3 regions of the Paenibacillus sp. sgz302164 genome follow, and region 3 is predicted to be linked to each of the others. Evidence: riboswitches for the same ligand, from Rfam matches in the RefSeq annotation. Region 3 holds a riboswitch; each other region holds the start of a gene.
The links. A riboswitch is a leader RNA that binds a small molecule or an ion and turns the genes downstream of it on or off. The one in region 3 is predicted to bind cobalamin.
Positions count from the first base shown of each region.

Region 1 (5,675 bases), on a different contig from region 3:
TGTGCAGGAATTTTCGATAAAAATGAACCAAAGCCCATATTCGCGGCGAAAAGCCTGCACAATTGCAGGAATATGTCGTAGCCAGCGTGTCAACCGAGTAAAAACTGCACTTTTGCAGGTTTTCTTCGCGAAATCAGGTGAATTGTGCGTCAGGTTCAGGCATGTGAGGTTCTGGGAAGCTTGCAAAAAGAAAGTGCAGGGATTTTCGCCCAAAAGACAAAGAGACGGGGCTTTAGTCGCCTAACCTGACAGTATTGGCGGGTATCGGCGGGAGCGACATCGGTGGGTGCTGATGGAAGTTGGCGCTGCGAGAGCGGCACCGGCGTGAGCGGGCAGTGGCGAGCGCGACAGGCGGAAGCCGGAGCTAGCGGAAGCGGCTCATCGACGAAAGCGGCGAGCCTCACTGGGCGCGGGTATCAGCGGAAGCAGGCGCCCACGAAAGCGGCATTGACGAGCGAGCGCGGGTACCGGCGTGAGCGGGCGCCCGCGAAAGCAGCATCGACGAGCATGGGTACCGATAGCGGCGGCAGTGAGAGCCAGCGGAAGCAGGCGCCCACGAAAGCGGCATTGACGAGCGAGCGCGGGTACCGGCGTGAGCGGGCGCCCGCGAAAGCAGCATCGACGAGCATGGGTACCGATAGCGGCGGCAGTGAGAGCCAGCGGAAGCAGGCGCCCGCGAAAGCAGCATTGGCGAGCGCGGGCACCGGTAGCGGCGGCAGTGAGAGCACCATTGGCGAGCGCGGGCACCAGTAGCGGCGGCAGTGAGAGCCAGCGTGAGCGAGCAGTCAGTGGCGGGAGCGAGCGCCGCTGGAAGCCGGCCGCGCGGCGTCAGTGCAGACCCGGCGCGCCCAGCGGGAACGCGCCGAGCGGCTCGTAGGCCGGCTGTCGGCCCAGGTGGCTGCGGTAGAGGACGATGTCCTCTACCCGCCACGCGGCCCAGCCGGCCGCAGGCGCCGCCTCCGCCAGCGCGGCGCGCCGGAAGGGCCCCGCCGCTGCGCGGTAGCGGCGGGCCAGTGTGATGTGCGGCCGGTAGGGGCGAGCCTCGGCCGGGAAGCCGTGGCGGGCGCAGGCGCCGCTAACTTCGCGCTGGAGCTTGCCCAGCGCATCGAGGTCGCCGGCAACGCCCGCCCACAGCACCGTCGGCGCCGCCGGCGGCCCGAACACGCCGAGTCCTTCGGCGTGCAGGGCTAGCGGTGTCGCCGACGCGGCGAGCTGGCGCAGGTCGTGCGCCAGCGCTTCCGCAGTCCCGGCGGATGCGTCGCCGAGGAAGCAAAGCGTAATGTGGACGTCCTGCGGATGCGTCCACTTGTGAAAAGGCAGCTTCTCCTGAGCGCTGCCTTTCCACGCGTCCAGCGCCGCTTTGGACGCGTCGGGGAGACGGATGCCGACGAACAGCCGGTACGGGTCGGCGGAAAAATTTTGAAGAGACATACTATTCCTCCTAGAGCTTTGTATTGGTGCCGTTTGACATGCGGACTTAAAGCTTAGCATGTCCAGCAGAGGTTTTACTTGATGCGTGAGGCGAATCTTGCTATCATAACCATAGTATATTAAGCAAAGGTGGGTTATTCATGAGCAATCGTGCGTATAATTTTAATGCGGGGCCTGCGGCGCTTCCGCTCGAAGTGCTGCAAAAGGCGCAGGAGGAGCTTGTCGAATTTAAAGGAATCGGCATGTCGATTATGGAAATCTCCCACCGCAGCGCGGAATATGAGCAGGTCCACAACGAAACTCAGCAGCTGCTCAAACAAATTTTCGGCATTCCGGAAGGGTATCAGGTGCAATTTCTGCAAGGCGGTGCGAGCACGCAGTTTGCCATGATTCCGATGAACTTCCTCAAACAGGGCAAAGTGGGCAGCTATGTTCTGACCGGCGCTTGGGCGGAGAAAGCGGTTCAGGAAGCGGGATTGTTCGGCGAAGTGTCCATCGCAGCCAGCTCGAAAGAGCAAAAGTTTATGAAAATTCCGGATTTAAGCGAAATCAACATTCATCCGGATGCAGCCTATTTGCACCTCACTTCCAATGAAACGATCGAAGGGGCGCAGTTCCAAAGCTTTCCGGACACAGGCAGCGTGCCGCTGATCGCCGATATGTCCAGCGACATTTTGAGCCGTCCTGTCGATGTGTCGAAATTCAGCATGATCTACGCGGGCGCGCAAAAAAACCTCGGTCCGTCCGGCGTTACCGTCGCTATCCTGAAAGAGGACATGCTCCAGGATTTGCCAAAAACCATTCCAACGATGCTGCGCTATGAAATCCATGGCAAAAACAACTCGTTGTATAATACGCCGCCGGTGTACTCCATCTACATGGTAAACCTTGTGCTGAAATGGATTCAAGAGCAGGGCGGACTTGCGGCCATCGAGAAAAACAACCTCGAAAAAACAGGCCTGATCTACAGCGCGATCGATCAAAGCGGAGGCTTCTACCGCAGTCCGGTCGATGCGGGCAGCCGTTCGATGATGAACGTGACGTTCCGTCTGCAGGATGAGGAGCTTGAGAAGAAATTTATTAAAGAGTCCGAGCAGAACGGCTTTGTCGGTTTGAAAGGCCATCGCAGCGTAGGCGGATTAAGAGCTTCGACTTACAACGCGGTAACGTACGCTTCCTGCAAAGCGTTGGCTGACTTTATGGCCGATTTCCAAAAGCGCAACGGATAAATCGACCGGCTGGACTTGTATCATTCAATTTTTAAAGCTATTCAGGGCGTTGTTCCGTCCCTGGATAGCTTTGTTTGGTGTTTTGGCATAAAATTGGATTTATTTGGGAGAGAGGGCTTCGTCCCGTTGTTGTTGCATGGGGTCCTAAAGGCCTATGAGGATGCTGGCATGGACCTATTTTTTTGTTTTTGGTGCACCACTTTCGTACCGGATTATCCCCAGTTTATCCCCAGATTTGCAAGCGAATATCCCCAGCGCATTGCTCTGAATGATGAAATCAGGACTCCGATTTAGCCCGCGCCGGACAAGGAACAGCCGAAAATGACGTTCCTTATTTTGCCATTTCACGCCTTTTATCCACATTTTTTTTGCCGTTTTTTATAGCTGAACGAGGCTTCCGAAATGAGAGATTTTCGAGGTTTGATAGTCGGATTTGCTCATTGACAAACACTATATCTTGATATAAATTGAAATCTATCAACTATATCTCGTGATGGATAGGTGCTTCGCGTTCTAGAGACACGCACGAAGCTTAATAGGGAAGTCCGGTGCAAATCCGGCGCGGTCCCGCCACTGTTCAGGAGGAGTTTTCATCCGATTGCCACTGGCTTGCTCCGATAGGAAAGCCGGGAAGGCGGATGGGAATGATGATCCCAAGCCAGGAGACCTGCCTATTCGTAAGAATCACCCCTACGGCAGATAGGAAGGTGTCCAGACTCCCACTCCAGTGGCAGGCGTTATGTTCGCATGTTCCTGTGGCGTATTCGGTCCTTCTTTTTGCCGAATGCGCCATTTTAATGGTTTTGACAGAAGGAGACGAAATCCCATGCTGATTGCTTACGATTCCAAGACGGGAAATGTCCGCAGATTTATTAAAAAATTAAATTTGCCTGCGGTTCAAATTGAAGAGGCGATGAAGATGGATGAACCTTTCGTGCTTGTCACCTATACGACAGGCTTTGGTCAAATTCCGGAGAAAGTCGCACACTTTTTGGAGCGGAACCATCCTAGGCTCCAAGGCGTAGCGGCCAGCGGGAACCGGAATTGGGGAGATGGATTCGCAAAGAGCGCGGACCGCATCGCCGAGCGTTACGGCGTGCCTGTGCTCGGCAAGTTTGAACTGTCCGGAACCCGGCAGGATGTTCAGCGATTTGTTCAGGAGGTGCACGCAATTGCGGCATATTGAGTTAAACAACCAGATCATGCAGCGCGGTGTCGACGGCTTTTTTCAATTGGAGAAAGACCGGGAAGCCGTGCACGAATTTATGGAAGAAGTGAACCGCAACAGCCTTCATTTTGCCGATACGGCTTCGAAGGTTCGTTACATGATAGATAACAACTTTTACGAGGATGTTTACGAGAAATATTCCGCATCCGAAGTTGAAGATACATACAAAATCACTCACGAATATAACTTCGAATTCTCCTCGTATATGGCGGCTTCGAAGTTTTATACGGATTACGCTTTGCGCAGTGACGATAAAACCCTTTATCTTGAGCATTATGCGGACCGGGTCGCGATTGTGGCGCTTTACTTGGGTCGCGGCGATGCGGAAACGGCGAAACAGTTGGCGAAATCGATGATGGAACAGCGGCTGCAGCCTGCGACGCCGACGTTTTTGAATGCCGGCAAAAGCCGCAGGGGCGAGATGGTATCCTGCTTCCTGCTGGAGATGGACGATTCGCTGAATTCGATTAACTATGTGCTGGGCACGTGCATGCAGCTGTCCAAAATCGGCGGCGGCGTGGCCGTCAATCTGTCCAAGCTGCGCGGCCGCGGAGAATCGATCAAAGGCGTCGAGCGTGCGGCCAAAGGCATTATGCCGGTGCTCAAGCTTATGGAGGACGCTTTTTCCTATGCGGATCAGATGGGCCAGCGCAAAGGTTCCGGAGCGGCGTATTACAACATCTTCGGATGGGACCTCATGGAATTTTTGGACAGCAAAAAAATCAATGCGGACGAAAAGTCGCGCCTCAAAACGCTGTCGATCGGTTTGATCGTGCCGAATAAATTCTACAAACTGGCCGAAGAGAACCAGCCGCTGCATGTGTTCGCGCCTTATACGGTATACAAAGCGTACGGCAAGCACCTTGACGATATGGACATGGACGAGATGTACGACACGCTGCTGGCGGACCCTAGAGTCAAAAAGAAACCGGTGATGAGCGCCCGCGAAATGCTCGTAAAAATCGCCACGACGCAGCTGGAATCCGGCTATCCTTACATGATGAACCGCAGCAATGCAAATTTGGCGCACCCGCTCAAGCAGATCGGCGCGATCAAGATGTCTAACCTTTGCACGGAAATTTTTCAGCTGCAGGAGACGTCGGAGATCGGCGATTACGGCGATGAGAACCTGATTCGCAGAGATATTAGCTGCAATCTGGCTTCCTTGAACATAGCGAATGTCATGGATCTGAAAAAGCTGCGCGAATCGGTGCACGAGGGCATGATTGCGCTGACCTCCGTCAGCGATATGACGACGGTCGCCAACGCGCCGGGCGTAGCGAAGGCGAACCGCGAGCTGCACTCGGTCGGACTGGGTGCGATGAACCTGCACGGATATTTGTCCAAAAACAAGATCAGTTATGAGAGCGAAGAAGCGAAAGATTTTGTCCGCACGTTTTTCATGGCGATGAATTTCTTCTCGATTGAAAAAAGCATGGAGATCGCGAAGTCGAAGGGCGAGACGTTCGACGGGTTCGAGCTTTCGGAATATGCCGGCGGCGCTTATTTTGACCGCTACTTGCAAACCGATTACCGCCCGGTCACAGACAAGGTGAAACAACTGTTCGAGGGCATGCAGATTCCTTCTCCGGACGATTGGGCCAAGCTGAAGGAAGAAGTGCGCGCTCACGGGCTTTACCATGCGTACAGAATGGCTATCGCTCCTACGCAAAGCATTTCGTACATCCAGAATGCGACTTCCAGCGTCATGCCGATCGTCGAGCCGATCGAAACGCGGACGTACGCGAACTCGACGACGTATTACCCGATGCCGTATTTGCGAAGAG
Region 1 is NZ_JBVYOL010000014.1:18,267-23,941, forward strand. It holds gene thpR (RNA 2',3'-cyclic phosphodiesterase) at 829-1,431, opposite strand; gene serC (3-phosphoserine/phosphohydroxythreonine transaminase) at 1,572-2,660, shown strand; cobalamin riboswitch at 3,143-3,349, shown strand; gene nrdI (class Ib ribonucleoside-diphosphate reductase assembly flavoprotein NrdI) at 3,487-3,846, shown strand; gene nrdE (class 1b ribonucleoside-diphosphate reductase subunit alpha) at 3,833-5,675, shown strand, end outside.
Region 1: another riboswitch for cobalamin. It lies ahead of nrdI (class Ib ribonucleoside-diphosphate reductase assembly flavoprotein NrdI); the one in region 3 lies ahead of AC0LWT_RS30725 (ABC transporter substrate-binding protein).

Region 2 (5,675 bases), on a different contig from region 3:
CCCCCCGCTCAATTCAAAAGGATAGGCGGATAAAATATGCTTCGGGTCCGAAAAGCCGACTTGGCTCAGAAGCTCGCACAGGTAAGGTTCGATATCTTTTTTTAAGTACGTTTTCCTGTGCCGCAAAGTTTCCGTCATCTGTTTTTTTACCGTCAGGATCGGATTCAGCCCGTTCAACGAGTGTTGGATCAGCAGGGCAATTTCTTCCCGGCGGAGCTTTTGCCATCCTCGGTCATCGTTGCCGGCGATATTTTGACCGTTATACATCATCTGGCCCCTCGTTACTTTCAATTCCGGTTCCAACAACCCGACGATCGCGTGTGCAGTTAAACTTTTGCCGCACCCGCTCGGCCCTGTAAGCGCGACAATTTCACCCGGATATAATTGAAACGATACTTCCCGGACAAGCGGTTTTGGCGGATCGGATGCCATTTGTGAAATCGTTAACTTCTCGACACTTAACAAAGATTTCCGGTTCGCTGTCACGCTGCACCTCTTTCGGAACGGTCTCCCATAAGCTGGCAAGCCCATACAAACAGCATAATCGCCAGCCCCGGAAACAGCATGACATGTGGAGCCAATTGGAAATATGCCGTCGCATCGTGCAGCATGACTCCCCATTCGGGTGTCGGCGGCTGCGCGCCGAGACCGAGAAACGAAAGACCGGCAATCATGAGTACGACCCTCCCCATATCCCATGCGCCGAATGCGGCGAGCGGGGAAACGATTTTCGGAAAAATATAGCGCCTCATAATGCGAAAGTGCGAATTGCCCGACAGACGCGCATACAAAATATAATCTTCGCGGCAAGCTTTTTGAACGAGGGTGCGAATAAAACGAACATAGGTTGCCCAGCGAACCATAATGATAGCTGCAACCATATTCGTCAGACTCGGGCCTAGAATGCCGACGGCCGCAACCGTGATCACCATGTCGGGAATGGCAAGCATGCCATCAATCGCACGCATCAAAATGCGGTCCGTTAGACCGCGCAAATACCCGATGAAAAGACCGATAGGCAAGCTGATGCATACCGTAAACACCATAATCATACACGCAACCGTTACAGTCGTTCGTATGCCGTACATCGTTCGCGACAATACGCAGCGTCCCAAATGATCGGTACCGAAAGGGTATTCCAGGCTGGGGACGGCCAGCCGGTTCAATAGATCAATTTGCAGCGGATCGTGAGGAGCGAGCCAGGGCGCGGCCACCCCGATGATGACGATAACCGTCAACAACCCAATTCCGGTTAGTAGACTCCCGTTGAAAGTGAACCGTGTTGTATTCAATCCGTGTTTCCCCTCTCCTATTGGGCCGACAGCCGCGGGTCCAGAGAAACTTGTACAGCCTCCACCAGCAAATGAATCGACACGATCAGGAAAGTCGCGAAGATCACATACCCCTGAATGACCGGATAGTCTCTAAATGCAATCGCGTCAATCAAATATTTGCCCAAACCCGGCCAGGCAAATATCGTTTCGACAATGACATTGCCGCCCAGCATAAACGCAAAATTCGTACCCATGATCGTCAAAAGAGGCAGCACTGCATGTTTAAGCACATGAAATATAAAAATACGGCTTCTGGACAGCCCTCTCGCTTTGGCAGCTTTAATAAATGGCATATCGTGCAATTTCAACATATTCGCGCGCAAAACCCGTGCATACATAGTACCTAGCCCAAGACCGAGCGTAACTGCGGGTAAAACCAGATTGGACGCGCCGCTGCGGCCCATGGAGGGAAACCAGCCGAGCCGGACGGAGAACAAATAGATCAAAAGAAAGCCGAGCAAAAACGAAGGAAGAACAGACCCCGCAAGCGCCAAAAACCTGCCGGTTCGATCCAGCCATCCGTTGGAAAAAATAGCTGTCGTAATTCCCAAGCCAAAAGTAAGGAATACCATGATGGCAAATCCGGCTGCAGCCAATTCTAAAGTTGCGGGCAACCTTTTGACGAGTTCGTCCAGTACCGGTTCTTTGGAAACGTAAGATTGACCCCACTGCCATGTGAAAACGTCGCGCAGCCAATGGATGTACTGCATCCATAGCGAATCCGTGAGCCCCAGCTGCCGGCGCAATGACGCCAACGCTTCCGGGGAAGCGGGCACATCGTGCGCCTTCAGCAGGATGGCAGCCGGGTCTCCGGGAGATACCCGCATCAAAATGAAAGTCAAAGTAGAAACCATAAATATAACGATGACGAGTTGGGCCACACGTTCCAACCAAAAGCGAATCATTGAATGCTTCACCTGTTATTCCGTCATATCGACTTTAGAATGAATGTAATAGTACTCGATCGGATGAGGAGTAAATCCTTGCACGCCTTTTTTAGCGCCAAATACATTATTGGGATGAACGATAAACGACTGCGGCAGATCGGTGTTCACAATTTCCTGGGCTTGTACGGCCAATTGATTTCTTTGAGCCGGATCCGACGCCAAAAGAAGTTGATCCAGAATCTGTTCCAACGGCTGCGACGCGTACCGGCTGACGTTGGACTCGCTATTCGACCGGTAGAACGTGTTCAAAAAATATTGCGGTTCGCCTGTATGCGCCGTTAACATGCTGTACATCGATAAATCCCAATCATCCTTCAGCAAAGCGTCATCGATATTTTCCACTTTGCGAATGTTGATCTTAATGCCTTCTTTTAATAACTGGCTTTGGATGACCTCGGCCATGACGGACAGCTCCGGCCTCTGCGGAAAAGTTAACAGTGTCGCCTCGAACGGTTTCCCCTGTTTTTCCCAAATCCCTTGCGCATTTTTCTGCCAGCCGCCCTGTGTCAGCAATTGCCCGACAGTGAGGTTTTGCGCCGCACGTTCTACTTTACCAAACGGAAGTACGCTTGGAAATGGGCCTTTTGCTGCAGTGCCGTAACCCTTCATAACGGTACCTGCAATAGCCTCCCGCGGAATCGATTGATCTACCGCCCTCCGGTTAGCCGCATCCTGGAACAAGGGGGATTTCATATTAAAAAGCATCATGTGTGTCCGAAGCGACGGGGCCGACAGCACCTTGGTCTTGTTGTCCTTTTCCAACAAGGCCGCACTGTCGATCGGAATATCGGTCGCGACATCCGCTTGACCCGACTGCAGCGCCATCAAACGGGCATTGCCATCCGTTACGAATTTCATCGTGACTTCGGACAATAAGGCCGGTTCTCCCCAGTAATTCGGATATCTCTCGACGACAAGCGACTCGTCTTTGTTAAACTGTTTGATTTTAAACGCCCCTGTCATGGCGGGGTAACCGCTTTTCGCATCCATCGACGCCGTATCCAAGATAATCGTGGACGGATCTGCCAAATTAGATACCAATGCGGCATTCGGCTTGTCCGTTACGATTTTCAATTCATGCGGCGCGACGACCTCCACGGATTTCAGCTGCAGCAAATCTTTGGCTAAATGGCTCTTCTCGATCGAGCGCTGCAGCGAACTTTTGACACTTTCCGCGTCCATCGCCTTTCCGTTATGAAAAGTGGCGTTTTCCTGCAGTTTAAACACCCATGTCGTCGGATTTACCTGCTTCCACTCTTTGGCCAGCCAAGGAGCGGGCTCCAACTTTTCGTTGAGACGAACCAGTGTTTCACCGGCGCCGGAACGCATAACGTCCCAACTGTCCGCTCCGTGGGGGTCTACGCCGGAAGGCTTCCACGTGTAAGCTACGGTCAGCTTTTTGGCTGCGGACGATTGCTTTGTGTCCGTTCCGCTCGTTTTGTCCTGCGTAGAACATCCCGCCAGCGAAAGCACAACCGCTGCAATCACTCCCCATTTAATCAGCGAAAATCTGTTTTCCATTGTTCTCATCTTGCATCCCCCTTTTAGTAAAAAACAAAAAAAGCACACCCGACCCAAGACAAGCAGTCGGAAATGCTTTTTATACGCGTACATGGCTAGACAACGGCTAAAACCGCTTCAGCATGAAGGGGTTCATGGACTTAGACATTTTACAAATGAGCACATCCAACCACCTCCCTAATATCCCGTAGATCTAACAGTGATGTTGAAACAGGCAGGTCTCCTGACTAAGAGTATGACTTCCGGACCTTCCCGGGTTTATGGCCCAGTGGCTTTTCCGAAAGAAATCAGCCGGCATGGCTGAACCTCATGTACAGTGGCGGGTCCGTGCCGGAATTAAACCGGACTTCCCTTTTAAGCGATTAAAGCTTAGATACAAACTTTAACTACACCTATTTCCAAAATATGAAGTTGTGAGAAACTCTCTTAATATTAGTTATGAAACCCGAAAATGTCAATGTACGAAAGTTCGCACGCTTAACCGATCATTTGCTGCGAAATGGAATGAGTTTGCGCACGCGCTCGTCTCTCAGCCAAACTCCACCCCAAGCCAGGACAGCAAAATATACCGGAAATAAAATATGCGTAAAAAGCGGCGCGTCCATTCGAATATGCGTGGCAACCACCCCGCCAAAATAAGCGGTCAGCAGCAGCGCACCCAGAAAAGATGTACGAGGAACGGCGTACAGAATGGTAGAAATCAGCCCGAGTATGCCAATTACGGCGATATGGTGCTCGGCATAGCCGAGAGCAACTGTGCCTTCTACAACGGGTACGGGTTGAATGAACTTAAAAATGCTATCGAACAGCATAAACAAAATAACCAGCCAGCTCATGATTCGCGCCGTCCAGAGCCTGCCTCTTGATATTTCGGTTCTCATGATTTCCTCACCCTTCTAGGCTATGTCATGCACTCATATTATCATAAACACAGGGGCAAGATTTCTTCTTAATTGCTATATTCTAAAAAATTCCTCTCCCGCATTGGCAGGAAAACGGTCGGTCATTCCGGCATTGCCGGGCGTTCCCTGCCGTCCATCGGATACCATCGGATTACTTCGCGCGGCGGTCCAGCCAATCCTTCCTCCGCCAAAACGCCCTGCCAACGGACCCCGCCCGGCCCGTCTGTCGTATCGCCATTTTTAATAACGGGGCCGCTCTCGTATACATAATTCGATATGTTTCTTAGAAAGTTGGCGACTTCGGCAGGGTCGTAAACATGACGATGAAAAATCGCCTCATGATCGGTCACATCCAATTGAAGCATGCCGACCGAATCCATCAATAGCCAGTTTTCATCGCTGGGAATGTTAAACATCCTGACATTGGACCACAGTTCCAGCGGAGGCAGCGCCGTCTGTTCATAGCGTTCATACAGTTCATGAAACATCTCTGTAGAAGCGAGGCACTCCCCGCTCGGGTTGAAATAGCAAAGCGCTTCGGGCAGTTGAAGCAGAACACCAGCGATGTCGGTCACGGCCAAAAGCTCAGGAAGCGATTCATAATCCTCAGGCAAAAGCGGCGCTTGATCGTCCATTTGACCAAACGTATACGTGGAACGGATGCGGATGAACGCCTCGTGATCGGCGCAAGCCTGCCGTCCTTCGGGATATCCCCACGCCTGCTGCGCCGCGCGCTCCAAATTGTTCGGGAACGTATAAGGCCCGAAAAAGCCCATTGACCAGGCCCCGAATATCATGGCCTCCTCCGACGGGTCGCCCATGTCGTCCGGCCAGGGCCTGTCGACGACGTCAACCTGAATATACCCGTTGACTTCCGGACGGTATGGAACAAGCAGGCTGGGGCCGCCGAACACCCACTCTTCATAGGTTTCCTTTATACTTACAATTTCGAACCGCCGATTAAGCATCTC
Region 2 is NZ_JBVYOL010000012.1:100,083-105,757, forward strand. It holds gene AC0LWT_RS20430 (ATP-binding cassette domain-containing protein) at 1-486, opposite strand, end outside; gene AC0LWT_RS20435 (ABC transporter permease) at 483-1,292, opposite strand; gene nikB (nickel ABC transporter permease) at 1,310-2,239, opposite strand; gene AC0LWT_RS20445 (ABC transporter substrate-binding protein) at 2,255-3,811, opposite strand; cobalamin riboswitch at 3,999-4,213, opposite strand; gene AC0LWT_RS20450 (DoxX family protein) at 4,288-4,683, opposite strand; gene AC0LWT_RS20455 (DUF4261 domain-containing protein) at 4,806-5,675, opposite strand, start outside.
Region 2: another riboswitch for cobalamin. It lies ahead of AC0LWT_RS20445 (ABC transporter substrate-binding protein); the one in region 3 lies ahead of AC0LWT_RS30725 (ABC transporter substrate-binding protein).

Region 3 (5,675 bases):
GCCTGCATGACCACGCCTGAGAGAATGAGCGTCTCCAGCTTGAGCTTGCCGTCGATTTGCGCCAGCTTCAGCACGAGCAGCAGCGAAATAAGCCCGGTACCGAACGCCACAGCCGGAATCGACCATTGCCCAAGCCAAGAATACTGCAGCCCGAAATAAATCAGAAAAGCTGCGCCCACCGAAGCGCCCGAAGATACGCCCAGCGTGTAAGGATCGGCCAGCGGGTTGCGCAGCACTCCTTGAAAAGCCGCCCCCGCTACCGACAGCGAGGCGCCCACAAGGATGCCGAGCATGACGCGGGGAAGCCGGACTTTCATGATGATCTGCTCGGAAGATTGCGGCCAATCCGCTTCGATTCGCTCTCCCAGCCACGGAATGTGCTTGCCGATAATACCGGCTATTTGCAGTACATGGACATGGGCCGTGCCCAAAGACAAGCTGATCAGAATAGAAAGAAGAAGGAGTAAGACTCCTACTCCTCCCCACAGCATCAGTTTTCTTTTCATCTACTTCACCAGTTCGGGGTAAATCGCCTTGGCCATGGCAAGCAGGCCGTCCGTTATTCTTGGGCCCGGGCGGCTGAGCAGATTTTGATCGATGCCGACAACCCGGTTCGTTTTCACGGCTTCAATCTGATCCCATCCGCTGCGTTCGCGAATGATCGCGTCGAGCGTTTTTTTGCTCTTGTCATCGGTCACGCCGGCCGCGAAAAGAATGACGTTGGGGTTTTGCTGAATGATCTTCTCTTCGCTGATTTGGTACCAGCCCTTCTTGTCCCCTGCAACATTGACGCCTCCGGCCAGTTGAATCAGCTCGTCCATAAATTCGCCGCTGCCGACCGTCCAGCCTGCGCTGAATTCGACGTAGACCTTTTTCTTATTGGCCTGCTTCACGTCTTTCACGGCGCTGACCACTTTCTGGCGGTCCGCTTTCATTTTGTCCGCCACCTGCTCCGCCTGTTCCTGATGATCCGTAATGACCCCGAACGTAAGCACGTCGGCAATGGCGTCGTCGAGCGTCTTGGGCTCCACTTTAAACATATTGATATTCATCGCGCGAAGCTTTTCCACAGTGTCGGCCTTCATCGAAACGCCCGTGAAAACGATGTCCGCATTAGCAGCGATGACCGCCTCTTGATTCGGCTTCGTAATGCCGCCCATCTTCGGCTTCGATTTCGCCGCCTCCGGATAATCGTCCAGGTCCGATACGCCGACAATCTGATTGTCGAGCCCTATAGCAAAAAGCGCTTCCGTCTCGGCGGGCGATACGGATACGATCCTCTGCGGCGCCTTGTCAAACGTAAATTCTTTTCCCGTCGCATCCTTGATTTTGAGCGGGTACTGCGTCTTTTTGGACGCTTTGGCGGTTTCCGCAGCCGTCGCCGTCGCGGACGGGGCTTTCGTTTCGCCCGCTCCCAGCTTGGCCGGGTCCGTCAGCTCCGGCTGCTTCTCCACTGTCTTGCCGCAGCCTGCAAGACTGATTGCCACAGCTGCGGCAAGAGCCAGCAGCGCGGTCTTTTTCCACAAGCTCACTTTCATCTCGCTTTTCTCCTTTTCCTCGTCTGTCAGGACTTCCATCCTGCCAAAAAATCCCCTGCCGTTTCCCGAAGGAACAGCAGGGGACGATAAATCCAGGCAGCTGACAGCCGCCGGCTGCTCCCTGATTTAACGCCATCCTTTTCCTCGAAGGAAGTCGTGTACGGCACCATAGGCAGGTCTCCTGACTTTCGGGTATCGAGCTTCCCCGCCTTCCCATCCCCTAAATCGGAACAGTGGCATTATGAGGAACATTCCCGGTTACAGTGGCGGGACCGCGCCGGATTTGCACCGGCTTCCCTTTTAAGCGGCAGCGCCCGACCGATCGGGCACAGCTGCCGACACCTGTGGCTGCATAGCTATAACATTCAGTATCTCTTTGTCGATTATAGATGAGTTTCCCGGCATGTACAAGCCGAAGGCGAATTACTTCGCGGCGATGACCTTCAGCACCTGCTTGGCCTCATCGATTTGTTTAAAGTTTTGTGGAATAAAGGCGGTTAGCCCTTTGCCCTCCAGCCCCTGCTCTTTCAGCCATTTGTTGCCTGCCATCGGAATGCCGTAAAGATGCTTTTCCGCCGGCTTCCCATCCTCGGCAAGTTCCATAACCCCATCCGGATAATCCTCCGGCTTGATCACGTCGTCAAGAGCTACGAACCCGGCCTGCTTGGACAGCGCTTTAAACTGTTCGTCCGGCAAAATAAGAATGCCGTTGCCGCCGGCGGCAAGCTCGACAATCATTTTTTCCATCGAAAAAATCGGCGTTGAGACGAACTTTACGGTCGGCTTCTCGCCTACCTTGGCCGCAAGGGAAGCTTCCAGCTTGTCGCCGATTTCCGAAGGAAATCCGTTCGCTCCCATGGCGAAAATAGGCACATCAGGCTTTGGGCCTCCGCACCCGGCCAACAGCACCGCCAGCATGGCGATGCTCACTAAAAGCAGCTTGATTCTCATGCAGTTTCAATCCTTCCGAAGTTTTGTACGGTCATAAGAAAAGCCGGCTCATCACCGACTTTTTTTGCCTCTATTCATATATTCGTTTATTTTTTGATCGAGGACTGTGCTGAGCTCGACGACGGCTTCGGAAGTCATTTCCTTGCCTTCGACAACCATCTGTTCGAGCATCCGTCTCAAAGAATGAATCTCTTCTTCGAGCGGACTCAAGGAGGCGGATTTCTTAGCATGCTTGATCAACCAGCTACGATCGGAATCATCTTCCCGAATTTGGAAATGTTTGTTATATGAAGCAAGTTGATATTCCATAAAAGCCATGCTCTTCCCTCCTTACCTCAAGGATACCAGTTTTTGTCCCTATTGAAAATATCTTTTTAAAATGTTTTACATTTTTTTGATGAATTTTCCTATTCGTTCTAATGCTTCATTTAGCTGGGAAACACTATACGCGTAAGAACAGCGCAGGAAGCCTTCTCCGCCAAGCCCGAATACGTGTCCGGGAACTGCCGCCACCTTCGCTTCGAACAGCAATCTTTCGGCAAATTTCTCCGAAGTCATCCCCGTCGCCGCAATGCTCGGAAACGCGTAAAACGCGCCCTGCGGCTCGTGGCATTCGAGCCCGATCTCGCGAAATCCTTTGACGATCAGGCGCCGGCGCTGATTGTACGATTCCATCATGCGGTCTTTCTCTTCCAGCCCGTTCTTGAGAGCTTCATGAGCGGCCACCTGCCCCATAATCGGCGCGCACATCACCGTGTATTGGTGAATTTTGGTCATCGCGGAGATCAGGTCGGAGTGCCCGCACGCATATCCCATGCGCCAGCCCGTCATGGCGAACGCTTTGGAAAAACCGCTCACAAGGATGGTCCGGTCCTTCATTCCCGGCATGGCCGCGAAGCTCACATGCTTTTGTTCGTACGTGAGTTCCGCATAGATTTCATCCGAAATGACGATCAGGTCGTTCTCCTCGACGACTTTGGCGATCGGCAGCCAGTCTTCATAAGTCATAATGCCGCCGGTCGGATTGCTCGGATAGCACAAAATCAAAATTTTGGATCGGGGCGTTATCGCCGCTCGCAGCGATTGCTCGGTCAGTTTGAACTGGTCTTTGGCAAATGTCTCGATGCCTACCGCTTTCCCCCCGCTGATGGTCGTGATGGGCGAGTAAGAGATGTAGCACGGCTCGGGGATCAAAATTTCATCCCCCGGCGTAATCAGCGCCCGCAGCGCGAGGTCGATCGCTTCGCTTCCTCCTACGGTCACCAGCACCTCGTCGCCGGGCTCGTAGCTTACCTGGAACGAATTGTGCAAGTATTCGGCAATCGCCTCCCGCAGTTCCGGTATTCCCGAATTCGGCGAATATTTGGTCCGGCCCCGTTCCAGCGAATATACGGCGGCTTCGCGAACGTGCCAGGGCGTGGAAAAATCCGGCTCCCCGACCCCCAGCGAAATAATATCTTCCTTGCTGTTGCTGACCAGATCGAAAAATTTGCGAATGCCCGATGGCGGGATCGCTTTTACCATAGGAGCCAAATAATCCGTCATCGACTTTGGCTTGCGGACCGTCGGTTCATCTTTAATCATGGCGAAATTCTCCCTTACGGCGAGACGAGCATTCGGTGATCGTCCTCTTGATCCTCGAAAATAATGCCGTCCTGTTTATATTTTTTCAAAATAAAATGAGTTTTCGTCGACAGCACGCGGTCGATTGGCGAAAGCTTGTTGGAAACGAACGAAGCGACTTCCTTAAGCGATCTGCCCTCGATCTCGACGAGCAGGTCGTAGGCGCCGGACATCAAATAAACGGATCTTACTTCCGGATATAAATAAATCCGTTCCGCAATCGCATCGAAGCCGCGGCCGCGTTCCGGCGTAATTTGCACTTCAATCAGGGCCGTAACCTTCTCATCATCCACCTTGCTCCAATTGACAACCGTGGCGTATTTGACGATGACCTTATCCGCTTCCATCTCGCGTATCGCCTGCGCTACCTCAGCCTCCGGCGTTCCCAGCATGGTGGCAATCAGTTCCGCGCTGCGGCGGGCGTCTTCCTTCAATATTTCGAGAATTTTAAGCTTCAAAGCATCCATGGTTAACCCTACCTTTCGTTGGTGGAAATATGTTCATCTTTCAATCTTACAATGAACTGCTGTCCGAATTCAATCCTGGCGGAGCAAAAGCATTTTACAAACCGAGCCTTCCCAATTTACAGTCGTCTAACATTCGCTTTATATAATGAATTTCGAAGAGAACATAGACAAAAACGTAGGGAGAGAAACCATTTTGTTAAAAAAAGGATCTTTGATGATGAGCGCAGCGGCTCTGCTGATTTTCAGCGGCTGCGGAACTAACGGACAACCTGCAGCAACGCAAGGCGCGCAATCGACACCCCAATCGTCTCCGAAACAAGAAGCCGCAAGCCCGGTTTCCGGCAAGCTTTCCTTCTATACATCCCAACCGGAGGAAGATGTGACCAAACTAGTGGCGGCATTCAATAAGAAGTATCCCGATGTGAAGGTCGAAAGCTTCCGTTCCGGCACCGAGGAAGTAACCGCCAAAATTCAGGCGGAAAACCAGGCCGGCAAAGTCCAGGCGGATGTGCTTCTGCTGGCCGATGCGGTAACTTTCGAAGGGCTCAAGAAGCAAAATTTGCTAGGCTCCTATAAATCGCCGGAGTTATCCAAAATTCCGAAGGATCTCGCAGACCCGGACGGCATGTACACGGGCACGAAAGTGATGGCGACCGTACTGGCCATTAATACGCAAAAAGTAAAAACGCCGCCGACCTCCTGGAAGGCGCTAGCGTCCGCTGAGAGCAAGGATGCCGGCATCATGCCGAGTCCGCTGTACTCCGGCGCTGCAGCATACAACGTGGGCGTATTGACGCGTACCGACGGCTTCGGCTGGGACTTCTTCAAAAACCTCAAGGCGAACAACACGTCTGTGGTAAAAGGCAACGGAGCCGTACTGAACGCTGTAGCCGGCGGCGAGAAGTCGTACGGCATGGTGGTCGATTATTTGGTAGCCCGCGAAAAAGCCAAAGGCTCGCCGGTCGATCTGATCTACCCGACGGAAGGCGTGCCCGTCATTACGGAGCCAATCGGCATCATGAAAAATGCCGCCAACGAAAAAGCCGCCAAAGCATTCGTCGATTTCGTGCTGTCCGAAGACGGCCAAAAAGTGTCC
Region 3 is NZ_JBVYOL010000025.1:16,590-22,264, forward strand. It holds gene AC0LWT_RS30720 (FecCD family ABC transporter permease) at 1-506, opposite strand, end outside; gene AC0LWT_RS30725 (ABC transporter substrate-binding protein) at 507-1,577, opposite strand; cobalamin riboswitch at 1,693-1,899, opposite strand; gene AC0LWT_RS30730 (hypothetical protein) at 1,962-2,489, opposite strand; gene AC0LWT_RS30735 (aspartyl-phosphate phosphatase Spo0E family protein) at 2,541-2,807, opposite strand; gene AC0LWT_RS30740 (aminotransferase class I/II-fold pyridoxal phosphate-dependent enzyme) at 2,874-4,073, opposite strand; gene AC0LWT_RS30745 (Lrp/AsnC family transcriptional regulator) at 4,088-4,579, opposite strand; gene AC0LWT_RS30750 (ABC transporter substrate-binding protein) at 4,794-5,675, shown strand, end outside.